DNA from 2 places in the Vibrio coralinecrosis genome. Region 1 is predicted to be linked to the other one. Evidence: predicted binding sites of a transcription regulator. Region 1 holds the regulator's gene; the other holds the start of a gene.

What was found. Region 1 encodes PurR, which represses purine synthesis genes. Its sites were predicted from a motif close to TNANGNAAACGTTTNCNTNA; they were not measured.
Region 2: ihfA (integration host factor subunit alpha) is a predicted target of PurR. The motif match lies at 3,294-3,313, and genes of this name have one in related genera.

The regions. Positions count from the first base shown of each region.
Region 1 covers NZ_CP024627.1:2,166,369-2,172,535, forward strand. The annotation lists gene cmoM (tRNA uridine 5-oxyacetic acid(34) methyltransferase CmoM) at 1-664, opposite strand, end outside; gene elyC (envelope biogenesis factor ElyC) at 779-1,582, shown strand; gene torR (two-component system response regulator TorR) at 1,637-2,350, opposite strand; gene torD (molecular chaperone TorD) at 2,588-3,235, shown strand; gene purR (HTH-type transcriptional repressor PurR) at 3,452-4,459, shown strand; cyclic di-GMP riboswitch class I at 4,605-4,691, shown strand; gene CTT30_RS10100 (TfoX/Sxy family DNA transformation protein) at 4,876-5,469, shown strand; gene CTT30_RS10105 (IS4 family transposase) at 5,584-6,167, shown strand, end outside.
Region 2 covers NZ_CP024627.1:1,154,813-1,160,979, forward strand. The annotation lists gene CTT30_RS05280 (hybrid sensor histidine kinase/response regulator) at 1-1,664, opposite strand, end outside; gene CTT30_RS05285 (acyl-homoserine-lactone synthase) at 1,645-2,865, opposite strand; gene ihfA (integration host factor subunit alpha) at 3,433-3,729, shown strand; gene CTT30_RS05295 (HI1450 family dsDNA-mimic protein) at 3,848-4,168, opposite strand; gene yeiP (elongation factor P-like protein YeiP) at 4,171-4,737, opposite strand; gene CTT30_RS05305 (nucleotidyltransferase domain-containing protein) at 4,874-5,641, shown strand; gene CTT30_RS05310 (DNA polymerase II) at 5,655-6,167, opposite strand, start outside.

The DNA.
Region 1 (6,167 bases):
CTCTGTTTCCGATATAGTCACTGAAACAGCGAATACCAGCTTTGCCACAGATTTCAAAGCCAGCGTCTTCAATCCACTTATAGACCTCTTCTGGTTTAAGCCCTTTCTGCGGCTGTAACTTAAATCGTTTTCGATGCGGCATGCCCTCTAATACATGAGGAATATTGCCACATACGACATTCTTGTAGACCAGACCATGATGGTTGTAAAACATGATGGAAGCTGCACCCCCCGGTTTCACCTGCTTAAGCACCGTTTCTAAAGCGGGCTTAGGGTCTGCCAACCACTCCATCACCGCATGGAACATGACCACATCAACGGGCTGTTCCAGATGCTCTGCAATGTTCTGGACTGGCGAATGAATCAAGCGATACTGCTCAAGCAAGCCATTTTTTTCAATATCCTGCTTGGCTAGTTGCAGCATTTCCAAAGATAGATCACATAAAGCGACTCGATGTCCGAGTTTAGCCAGCTTTTGCGACATTTGTGCTAATCCACCACCTGCATCCAGCACATCGAGGCTTTTCCTGCTACCATTAACCGCACATAGTAGTTGTTCAAGTTCTTCCCAAACAATAACTTGGCGTATCTCTCCTTTATCGGAGCCGTAGATGTTTTTTACAAATTTGTGGGCAATATCGTCGAAATTGCGGTCTTCAGTCACGGCGGCTTAGGTTATCATGTCGAATCGTGCTGCTATTCTGTCATAAGAAAGGCAGATATAAAGAGGGATTCTCTTAAATTAAAATCAATTGGTGTTTTTTCGGACTATTTAAGTATGTTTGAGCTGAAAAAAGTGGTGTCATCCCTTTTAATGCCTTTGCCAGCAATGCTGATCATCGGTTTTTTAGGCCTGATGCTGATTATGTTTACAAGGAAGCAAAAAACAGGCTGTTTTGTTGTTCTATTCTCTTTCATTGGTATTTTTCTCATTGCATTCCAGCCAGTTTCTTCTCGTCTCCTGATGCCACTTGAGCGTCAGTATTCTGCGTTTTTTCCGGTCGATGAGACGATCGATTATGTCATGGTGTTAGGTAGTGGCCATGTTGTGGACGACCGAATCCCTCCCACGTCTGAATTAAGTCGCACCGGCCTGATGCGCCTGACGGAAGGGATACGCATCATGCGTATCTACCCAGGGTCTAAGCTGATTCTGTCAGGTTACGCAGGCGGTTCTGAAGTCAGTAATGCTCGTATGATGGCCAAAGTTGCGCTCGCATTAGGCGTTTCAAAGTCGGATATTATTCTGCTGGAAACTGCGAAGGATACTTGGGAAGAAGCAAGGCAAGCTGCTGCGTTTGTTAAGCGCAAAAAATTGGTCGTGGTCACTTCCGCCAGCCACATGAAACGTGCACTGAATGAATTCCATTCTGCCGGTCTTAAGCCTTACCCTGCGCCAACCAACTATTTGGCTCATGATAATGTCACTCAGGCGTGGGCTAAGTACACACCGAAAGCTGTCTATCTTGAGCAAACTGAGCGCTATTGGCATGAAACGCTGGGCCGCATCTGGCAATCGTTACGTGACTGGGCATCCGATTACGAAGAGAAAGCAGTACACGCTTCCGACAGTAACGTTTAATCAAATGAAAAATACCGAGGCATGCCTCGGTATTTTTTTGCTTATCTGTTTAGGTCAATCACCTGCAAACATGTACCCTTCGCCATGTACCGTGACAAAAATCTGCGGGTTCTTGGGGTCAAATTCCATCTTAGCGCGCATACGTCTTATTAGAACATCAATGGTGCGATCATTCGGCGCATCAACTCGATGGCTAATCATATTCAAGATACGTTCTCGGCTCAGGACTTGATTTGGGTATGATGACAAAGCAACTAGCAATTCATATTCTGCTTTAGTCAGCTTCACTGGCTCACCATTTTTACTCAATGCTCGACGCTGCACATCAAAGGTCCACTCCGCAAAACGTACAATATTGCCATCATCTTTTTTCTGCTCACTCAGCTCATCAGCACTTCGTACTGCCGATATACGCCAAAGGAGATTTTTAACCCGAACAAGCAGCTCTCGAAGTTCAAACGGTTTAGTGACGTAATCATCGGCCCCCATCTCAAGACCAACAATTTTATCAATGCTATCCGTACGTCCTGTAACGAGGATAATACCAATATCAGACTGACTGCGAAGCTCACGAGTGAGCATTAGCCCATCTTCACCAGGTAGGTTAATGTCAAGCATCACCAAATCAACCGCATGATTTTGCAGTGTATCGCGCATTTGCTCTCCACTTTCCGCTTCACTCACTTGGTAACCTTCATTCTGAAAGTAACCAACCAGTTTACTGCGAGTGGCGGCATCATCCTCTACAACTAATACGTGATAGCTCATTTACACCACTTAATTACATTTTGAAATTGTCTCTCATTCATTCTATTCATAATCAGTCACATTTCTAGCTTTTGACCGCTTTCAAACCAGAAAGGCGATGTTTTATTGATTCAAAACAAACCTCGCTTAGGCCATTAATAACTTTCCATTTTTGCACTCAATCTGAAACAACCGCCATTACCGCTATTCATTTTTATTCGTTAAACTGATAAATAGAATTTCCAGGAGTCTTAACCAATGCAAGAAATCAAAGCATTCAACGAAAAACGTGCTGAAATCTACTGGTGGTTATCCAGCCTGTTTGCCAAGGAGTTAACAGAGGAAAACCTCCAGCAGTATCACTCAGAAGAAATCCGTTCCTTTCTGACTGGGCTGGGAGAAAACCCTCATCTGAAGTCAGCCATAAACAAATTAGTCGATGCACTCAATCGTCTTATCGATCGCGAAGATGCCCAGCTCGAACTGGCCGCTGACTTCTGCGATTTGTTTCTAAAGTCAGACAAAGACTCAGCGCTACCCTACGCTTCCGTGTACATAGGCAAATCTGGGCTTCTCAATGATCAGCCTGCAACAGACATGGAACAGCTAATGGCCAAACACGGCATTGAAGTTGATAAAGCGCTGAATGAACCTGCGGATCACCTCGCGATTGAGCTCGACTTTTTAGGAAACTTGATTATCCGCTCCAACGAGTTAGAACAAGAACGCCACATGGAAGATGCTTTTATCGAACAGGAACAGTTTATTCATAAACATCTTTTAAGTTGGCTTCCACAATTCACTAGAAAGTGCCAAGCTTTAGATGAATTTGGGTTTTACGCGGCAACAGCTTCATTACTGATTGCGTTTCTTGAACTTGATTGCACCTATCTTAAAGGTGAATAACCTTATTGTTGATCTGTGATTTAAAACTTATCACACCTTCGTTTTTTATTTGCTCTTCTTCTGTTTGCGGTCTAGAATCGTGACCGCAAACGATAAAAATGAACGAACTAGAGACAAACCGCTGAATAAAGCGGTTTTTGTGTTTCTGATACTTTCTGCCGAATTATTCTACACTCTGAATATACTTCCTGGCAGTCATCGACAGGACAGAACCTTATGGCCACTATTAAAGATGTGGCACGCCTAGCTGGCGTGTCAACTACAACAGTTTCTCACGTGATCAATAAGACGCGCTTTGTTGCTGAAGCAACACAAGAAAAAGTCATGGAAGCCGTTGCCGAATTGAATTATGCACCAAGCGCGGTCGCACGAAGCTTAAAATGTAACAGCACTCGAACTATCGGTATGCTTGTTACCCAATCGACCAACCTATTCTTTTCTGAAGTCATCGACGGCGTAGAAAGCTACTGTTACCGTCAGGGCTACACATTGATCCTGTGTAATACTGGTGGCATTTACGAGAAACAGCGTGACTATATCCGTATGCTAGCGGAAAAGCGCGTAGATGGCATCCTCGTTATGTGTTCTGACCTCACAGAAGAATTAAGTGAGATGCTAGACCGCCATAAGGATATTCCAAAAGTGGTCATGGATTGGGGACCTGAAAGCTCTCAAGCCGATAAAATCATCGACAATTCAGAAGAAGGTGGCTACCTAGCGACTAAATATCTGATAGACAATGGCCACAAAGATATCGCTTGTCTCAGTGGTCACTTCGAAAAAGCTGCATGCCAAGAGCGCATCCAAGGTTTCCGACGAGCGATGGATGAAGCCAACCTCTCTGTCAACGAAAACTGGATTCTTGAAGGTAACTTCGAGTGTGATACCGCTGTATTGGCTGCCGATAAAATTGTCGCTATGGACAACAAGCCAACTGCCGTATTTTGTTTCAACGATACCATGGCATTAGGTTTAATGAGTCGACTTCAGCAAAAAGGTATTCGTGTTCCTGAAGATATTTCTGTGATTGGATACGACAATATTGAACTTGCCGAGTACTTCTCACCACCACTAACCACAGTCCACCAACCTAAACGTCGCGTTGGTAAAAATGCGTTTGAAATTTTACTTGAGCGCATCAAAGACAAAGAACACGAGAAGCGTGTATTCGAAATGCACCCTGAGATCGTTGTGCGCGATACCGTATACAACTTAAACAAATAGCATTAGCTGTCATCCGACTGATAGCTCAATCTATTGGTCGGACATATCATTTTAAAGCAATTTACTTGAACCAAGATCACATTTGATCAATCAAGATGTGATACTTACCTCAAATTTTATTTATCCTTAAAATGTTCGACTAATGCCACGAACAGGGCAAACCACTTCGAAAGAGTGGGACGCAAAGCTTCCGGCCTGACTCAGGAGACTGAAAGGTAGCGGGGTTGCCGATGGGCAAAGATGCAAACGATCCGTATCGTTTAAAACAACACTCTATAATCTTTCTAGAACTCAGGGATTAGCGAGTGAATTTTATTTCGGTATGACACCTTACTGACACTTTATCTGCATTATTTTGCTAATCTCTCGGACCTGAATTTGGTGGCGTATAATAATATACACCGAGATAACACAGCATGGATAAACCAATACTTAAAGACTCGATGCGACTTTTTGATCAGCTTGGTCGTATAAAGTCACGTTCGATGTTCGGTGGATTCGGAATCTTCGCAGACGACACAATGTTCGCATTGGTAGTTAACGATAAACTCCATATCCGCGCCGACGACAAGCTGGCTAATCAATTCAAATCTGAAGGCTTAGAACCCTACGTTTATAAAAAACGAGGCTTTCCCGTCGTTACCAAATATTTTGCTTTAACGGATGATGTAGCTTCTTGCCATACTCGTGCCCTTGCGTTGGCACAAAGTGCGTTGGCCATTGCCAAAAAAGAAAAAACATCGCAAGCGAAGACTCGACCAAATCGCCTCAAGGACTTACCTAACCTCCGCCTTGCAACCGAGCGAATGCTCAAGAAAGCAGGAATCGAGAGCGTGGAAAATCTAGAGGAAGCGGGCTCTGTAGAAGCGTTTAAAGCTATTCAGGCAACCCACTCAGCGGATGTTTCACTCGAACTGCTCTGGGCTCTAGAAGGGGCTATCAATGGCAAACATTGGTCAGTCATTCCTCCTGAGCGCCGTCAGGAGTTAGTCAATAAACTCAATAGTTAAGTCGCTAATTGTTTAAAAGCCAACCGAATAGGTTTAATGCCGATCGTTTTAGAGACTTGAACGATCCTGAGATCGTATGATAATCCCCACTAACAAAGTTAGTGGGGATTTTTTATGTTTGCTCAAGAGCTGCTTTTGGCACATGAGACTATCGAGGATGGTAAAAACTATGAGTCTGTAGTTAATGCCATTCAGCTTGAATGGATAGAACAAGCTTTGCTTGATACGTCTAAAGCAAGCATTAGAAGGCGACGCTTACCAGCGCAACAAGCCGTCTGGCTCGTCATTTGGATGGGATTGCAACGGAATAAATCAATCAAAGAAGTATGCAGTTCTCTTGACCTAGCTCTCCAACCTAAGCCTCAGGATTCTTGGTCTCGTGTTGCACCTAGCGTACTTACTGACTCTAGGCGACGTTTGGACGAAGCTCCTCTCGCTGCTTTGTTTAAAACCTCTATGGCGGCATGGGAGAGCGACGCGCTAGTAAAGGATAAGGCGCTAGGGCTAAACATTATGGCCGTGGATGGTACCACTTTTCGTTGCCAAGATTCAGAAGACAATGCGCAAGCGTTTGGATTCATTTCTCAAAAACATAAACCTTATCCTCAACTGCGCTTGGTCGGTCTGATGGCTACCGAGACACGTTTTATGGTAGGGGCTGCATTCGATGCTTGTCAGGTCGGTGAGACAACACTGGC
Region 2 (6,167 bases), 1.0 Mb from region 1:
CTCATCAGTTCATCATCAAATCCATATTGATTGACCGCTGAGTGAATTGCTGAAGATATAGATGTCGGTACAGCAGGTTCTTGATCTAGAGACGAACTATTGACTTCACGAAGAATAATATCGATCAATTGCCGACCTCTATTGATAGCTTGCCTCCCCTTGTCTACATGTATAGCTAGATCACTATATGATTGTCGACTTTCAATCTTTTGCTCTAAGTTTTCAAATTCAAACTGAACTTGTGTAAGTGGGTTTCTCATCTCATGGGCGATGGAGTTCGCAAGAGCTTGGGACTGTCGCACTTTTCTCTCGTAATTGATGTGGACCTGAACTTTCTGCAAAACTCGCTCGAGAGCAGACAGCTCTTCATTGGAGAAGTGCAAGCCATCGTTTTTATAACTAGAAACTAGTACATGGGAGAGCCTATTTCTTCCTTCATAGATAGGAAGCACTATTGCTGACTGTGTCTCGCTCATGTTGTGATGGATGTTGCTCAACGTTTGGTTTCTGGTCTGAGATAGCTCCTCTTCAACCTCATCAATCACAAGCGGAGTAGTGCTGCTTTCGAAATAAGGCCTGTAAAAGCTTGCACCTTGGTAGTCATCAAGTAAACGAAGATTTTCTTTTGGTACACCTAAGTAGTTAGCGAGCATATCTATTGCCAAAGTCGGTGAATTTTGAAATTCCTCTTCTAGACGTGAAATTTTTTCTACCGGAGAAAGTGGGTCACCATAAAGGGCTCGACTTATGACCATTTGCGTTGTTTGATAAGCTTTTCGCCATGTCAGTCCTACAAATAGCACTATCAGTATAACTTCTGTCCGCTTAACATCGTCAAATACATTGAGAACAGATAACAGCCCCGTATAGATCAAAGCGGTAGCTACTACGCTGGTCATGATAAAGAAAACGTATTTGGGGCTATAAAATCTCGATGTAAGCAATGCGTAGCCCATAAACAACATCTCACTTACTGAAAGTGCTGGTGGTAGCCAGGTCAAAGAGAAGTCATTGAAAAAGAATGTGAAACCAAGTTGGATTATTGCTGTGGAGCACATGAATATGGTCATACCAAGAATCATATAATTAATTCTTGTACGACGGATCCTATTACTACATTTTTTAAGTGATAGCAGGTTGATGAAGGTTAGTATAACTAGTGCTGTGAGCCCTAAGAAAAATGGTTGTGTATAGGGGCCAAAGTCTAGCTCAAATTGACTTGGGCCCGTAATTGTAACTCCTTTAACCGTTAGTTCAGGAACTAGGTTACAGATGACTCCAAAGATGACAATGACCGTCACCGAAAGGCTTTGCCATGCAGCAACGGACTTATGAGCGTAGTAGGTTTGTAATTTTACAGAAAAGAGATAAGCAGAAGTAAACGCCACTAAGGCTGAAATATTTGCTACTACTGCCATATTAATTGCAATAGCATTTCCAAATTCTTTCAGTAGCCCAGTATGAAAGTAGCTATTACTCAATATCCAAATGAACAAACCCGCAGTGTATGAGATGTAGTAGGAATATTGCTTCAAGCTCAAAGAACCGTGTCTTTTAGCTAAAGCCATGCAGAAATAGCCTGTCCATACTAGAACTAGAGTAGCAGTAAGGGCTAAGAACACAGCTTTTGTATACAAAATTTGACTAAATAGATAACTGGACATGATGTTCTTCTAGCACCGGCTTGTGATGTTGTTTAAGCTGACTTAAAGTTTGTCTTTTGTACTTTCTAAAGTCAGAGTTTTGTAATTCATAGTTAAGGTTTTTTATCAACCACAGCCCCTTGTAAGTCGAAAACCCGCTATCGGAGAGAGTATTCCTACTGATATGACAGTATGCGTCAGTGGGTAGACTCTCATAATACTTGATCATGAACGGTTGTTCGATCACAACAAAAGCGATCTCGAAGTTTTTCTCGTGAAGCTGCTTCATTAATCGCTTTTGTGATAGGTACAAAAAGAACATTTTCTGGTTCTGAGTTCCACTGACTGTCATGCGAATGATCTCACAACAATGATGTTTAGTGGATAGTTCCGGCCAAATTTGTGTGTCAAAGTCGGATGCTGAAAGTGACAGGGGGCTAGAGAGAAGATGATGTGTTACTCCAAGTTGTGCCAGAATATTACGCTTAGGAACTAACTGCCAGTTTGGAGACATAAAGAAAGATGAGAAATAAAGCCAATTCTTAGCGTCTTCATATAAGTTTATTCTCACCGTTGAGACTATCGTGGGGACAGTTGTTTCTTCCGAATTATACGTCAGTATAAAGTGCCTCCCTGCGTTTGACAGTTCAATTGAACCAAGCATTTCGTACCATTGTTGCTCTTTAACAAAGGTCGAAAGGTTTATTAATGTGACTGCATCTGACAATTTCATCGGGGTATCAGAATGCAGAGTATAATATTGCTGTTCATGGTTAGATATGTCTTCAATGACACTATCAGTGAAATTATCTTCATTGATTGAGATCTGTTTTGGATAGCTTCCACTCATGGAAGAAGTACCACAATATTTTTCTTTAATTTGCCATATTAGATATTCGCACCAAGCTTCCGCCCAGTTATCGAATAACTGATAGGCTTGACGTTCTATCGTGTGCCAACCCTGCGGTAGATAAGGGCACTCCTTGCTAATGATTTTTTGGTAGTAGGTTGAGTTTACCTTCTTTGATGAACTTTGATATTTAAGGTCAGGAATAAGTTCATCTATTTGTTTAAAGCGAGCATTCAGAACTTGATTAAAAAATAGGTGAGTTTCGTTTTCAAATAAGCCTTTTAATTCCTTGAACCACGATGCTCTCTTATCTTCCAGTTTACCTGTCGGTAGTAATTGATTTGTATTAACCATAGACGTTGTAAGTTGCATTTATATTTTTATACTTATCTATTTACATGATGACAGTGTCAATGCAACTTGATTTGTATGACTATCTGAGCTTCATCTCATCATTTTATAAAAATATGACAGATTGTTAATGTAACTTTGGGTTATATAATCGGGGCTGTTACAAAAGTCGATGGAAAGTAGTATTTAGTTGTTGGGGTGTTTAGGTTTTAGCTATTACTGTGAGTCTGGTTTAGGCATCATTGACAGTAGCGATAAAATGATGATTTAGCTTGGTTAGTATTCGTTTTTGAGTTTTATGTAAATATAATCAGAATGAAATTCCTTGAAGCTAGAAATATGGAGGCTAATCTCTGGTTTTATAGAGCCAGATTGCATCCTGAGTAATACATAAATCTAGATTAAGAATACTATATACTGCTGATTTTTTTGGTTAATTTGCGTTCTCTTAACAAAAAAGTTGGCGAAAATCAGAAGGTTGGCATACACTTTCCCAAGTAAAGCCGATATGTTGTTGATTGGCTGGGCAAAATGCTTTGGCGCTACCCATTCGGTAGCAATGTTTAACACAGCTTTGAGGAAAGTTTTATGGCGCTCACAAAGGCCGATTTGGCAGAAAACCTGTTTGAGAAGCTCGGATACAGTAAACGGGATGCCAAGGAAACGGTTGAGGCGTTTTTCGAAGAAATTCGTAAGGCACTAGAGAGTGGCGAACAGGTAAAACTGTCTGGATTTGGTAACTTTGATCTCCGAGAAAAAAATGAACGTCCAGGTCGAAACCCAAAGACGGGTGAAGACATTCCAATCAGTGCTCGTCGCGTTGTCACCTTCCGCCCGGGGCAAAAACTAAAAGCCCGTGTAGAAAATGCCAAGGTAGAAGACTAACACGCATGATGCTTGTCAGTTGAAACCTACAGAATTCTAGAAGACGGATTAATCGATAATTCGTCCTCTAGCTATTCCTAAAAATACCCAAGCTATCACAGCTTGGGTATTTTTGTTCTTAATCTCTTTTCCATAGAATGTGGCAGAATTTGTGTTCTGGATCTCGGCTCACTAACAAACGAGCAAACACTTCATCTAACACATCATTCTCTTCATTGACTAGGCCTATACGTACTTCAGCGTAGGTTTCTTTGTTGACTTCAAAACCTACGTGGCCCGCCCAATCGTCGCCAGTTTCAACCAGTTCAGCTGCACCACGGTCATCAAACTGAGCGGTGAATATGATCACATCTGCCGCTTCTAGATTATCCGCAGCCATCTCTAGGAAGATGTCGTAAGCCGTCTCAATGGCGTCATCATAAGAGATAAGTTCAGACATAATTAGGCTCGACTCATGTATTTGCGTTCAGTTGTGTTGACCACAATGCGATCACCTGTTGCTATGTACTCCGGTACTTGAACCGTAAGGCCTGTTGCAAAACGTGCAGGTTTTGTGCGGGCAGAGGCTGATGCGCCTTTGATTGATGGATCGGTTTCCTCAATAACAAGCTCTACGGAAGCAGGAAGCTCTAAACCAACAGCGTTGCCATCGACCACAATAACGTGTAGCCCCTGAATTTCTTCAGTAACGAACATGAGCTCTTCTTCGATCTCTTCTTTCTTGAAAGTGTACTGCGTGTAGTCTTCGTTATCCATGAAGATGTATTCGTCGCCATCGACGTACGAGAAAGCCACAGCACGTTTAAACATGTCCACGGTCTCAACCACGTCGTCCGATTTAAAACGTTCGTCAACTCGTGCGCCAGTGGAAAGGTCAGTACAACGCAGTTTGTAGATTTTTGCGCCGCCACGTCCACCTGGTGTGGTAACTTCGATATCTTTGATCAGGAGAGTTTTACCATTAGATTCAATCGCAAAACCTTTTTTAAGCTCACTTGCCCTTGGCATAAAAGTGTTTCCTTAGTGTGGAATGGAATTGTCGTATTATATACATAGAGTTTAGGGTAAGGAATATCTTGATTCGTGTAAGCGTGTAGGCGAACATTAAGATATCGAAAGTCTAACAATTATTGCTATCAATTTAATGCTTCTTTCCGTTATCGATCCTAAGCAACCTTTTCAAGAAAGGTACCAACCTGCCATCAATGATCTTATTGCTTTTCTAAGAGGAGGATTAGGCGATAATTTACACAGCGTATATATCTATGGAAGCGTGGCTCGCAAACGAGCGAAGCCACATCGTTCGAATCTTGATGTACTAGTCGTTACGCATGAGAGCTTTAGTGATATCAGAACAACGCTCTTCAACTCGATAAAGTGGCGATTTCAGAAATCTTACCCTTTCATCACTGAGGTCTCTTTAAAAAATACACTCGCGAAAGAAGTAGCAAGTTTAGAGAGTATTTTTTCTTGGGGTTTCCAGCTACGCCACTGTTCTGTTTGTATTTATGGTGAAGACTTATCTGAATGTTTTGGCGACTATGAGCCGAGCTGGGAAATTGCTAAACATTGGAACATGGATGTGGAAGATTGGGTTGCTGTTTATCGTAATCGTATTGCTCGCTCTGCAACACCAGAAGAGCAGTCTAAAGCTCAGCAAATTATTGCTAAGAAGCTGCTACGTGCGAGTTATTCATTGGTTATGTACAAAGACAAAAATTGGTTTGACGATCCTGTCGAGTGTGGTCAGAACTTTCTGCGCTATTATCCAGAAAAAAAGGTCGAGATAGAGCGCTTGGGGATTTTGCTCACTGGCCGAGTGATCGCAAAACGCTCTGTCATAGGTATTCTTGATGGCTTCGGTGAGTGGTTGGCGAAGCAGTACAAAAAAACCGAATTTAAGATAGGGTAAGAGCTCGGCTGGTTCAGAATAAACCTAGCTGCGGTTCGCTGAGTGTCGCAAAGTCGATGCCAATAAAAGGTAGGATAGCTTCGGCTACGGGTTTGAGTTGTTTATCAATGTAATGTTGATAATCGATAGTACTCTTAAGGTACTCTTTGGGTTCTGGACCAAATATCGTGATCAAGTATTCTATTCGCCCTTTATTTTGGTATTGCAAAGGACGGCCTAACTGAGCATTAATTTCGTCGGCTAATCGAGCGGCACGTACTTGTGGAGGCACATTTTTCTGGTATTCGTATAGTTTTCGACGTAAGCGCTTTTGATAAACTAATTCTTCATCAAACTGACCTGCCATGGTCTTCTCAACCAAACCTCGAATGTAACTGGAAGGGTCTTCACCGTGAAAAACTAGACTGTACAAGTCTTGCTGGAAGCGTTGAGCGAGCGGTGTCCAATCGGTACGTGCACTTTCCAGACCTTTAAAGACAATTTTCTCTTCTATACCTTGACCTATTAGGCCTGCATAACGCTTTTT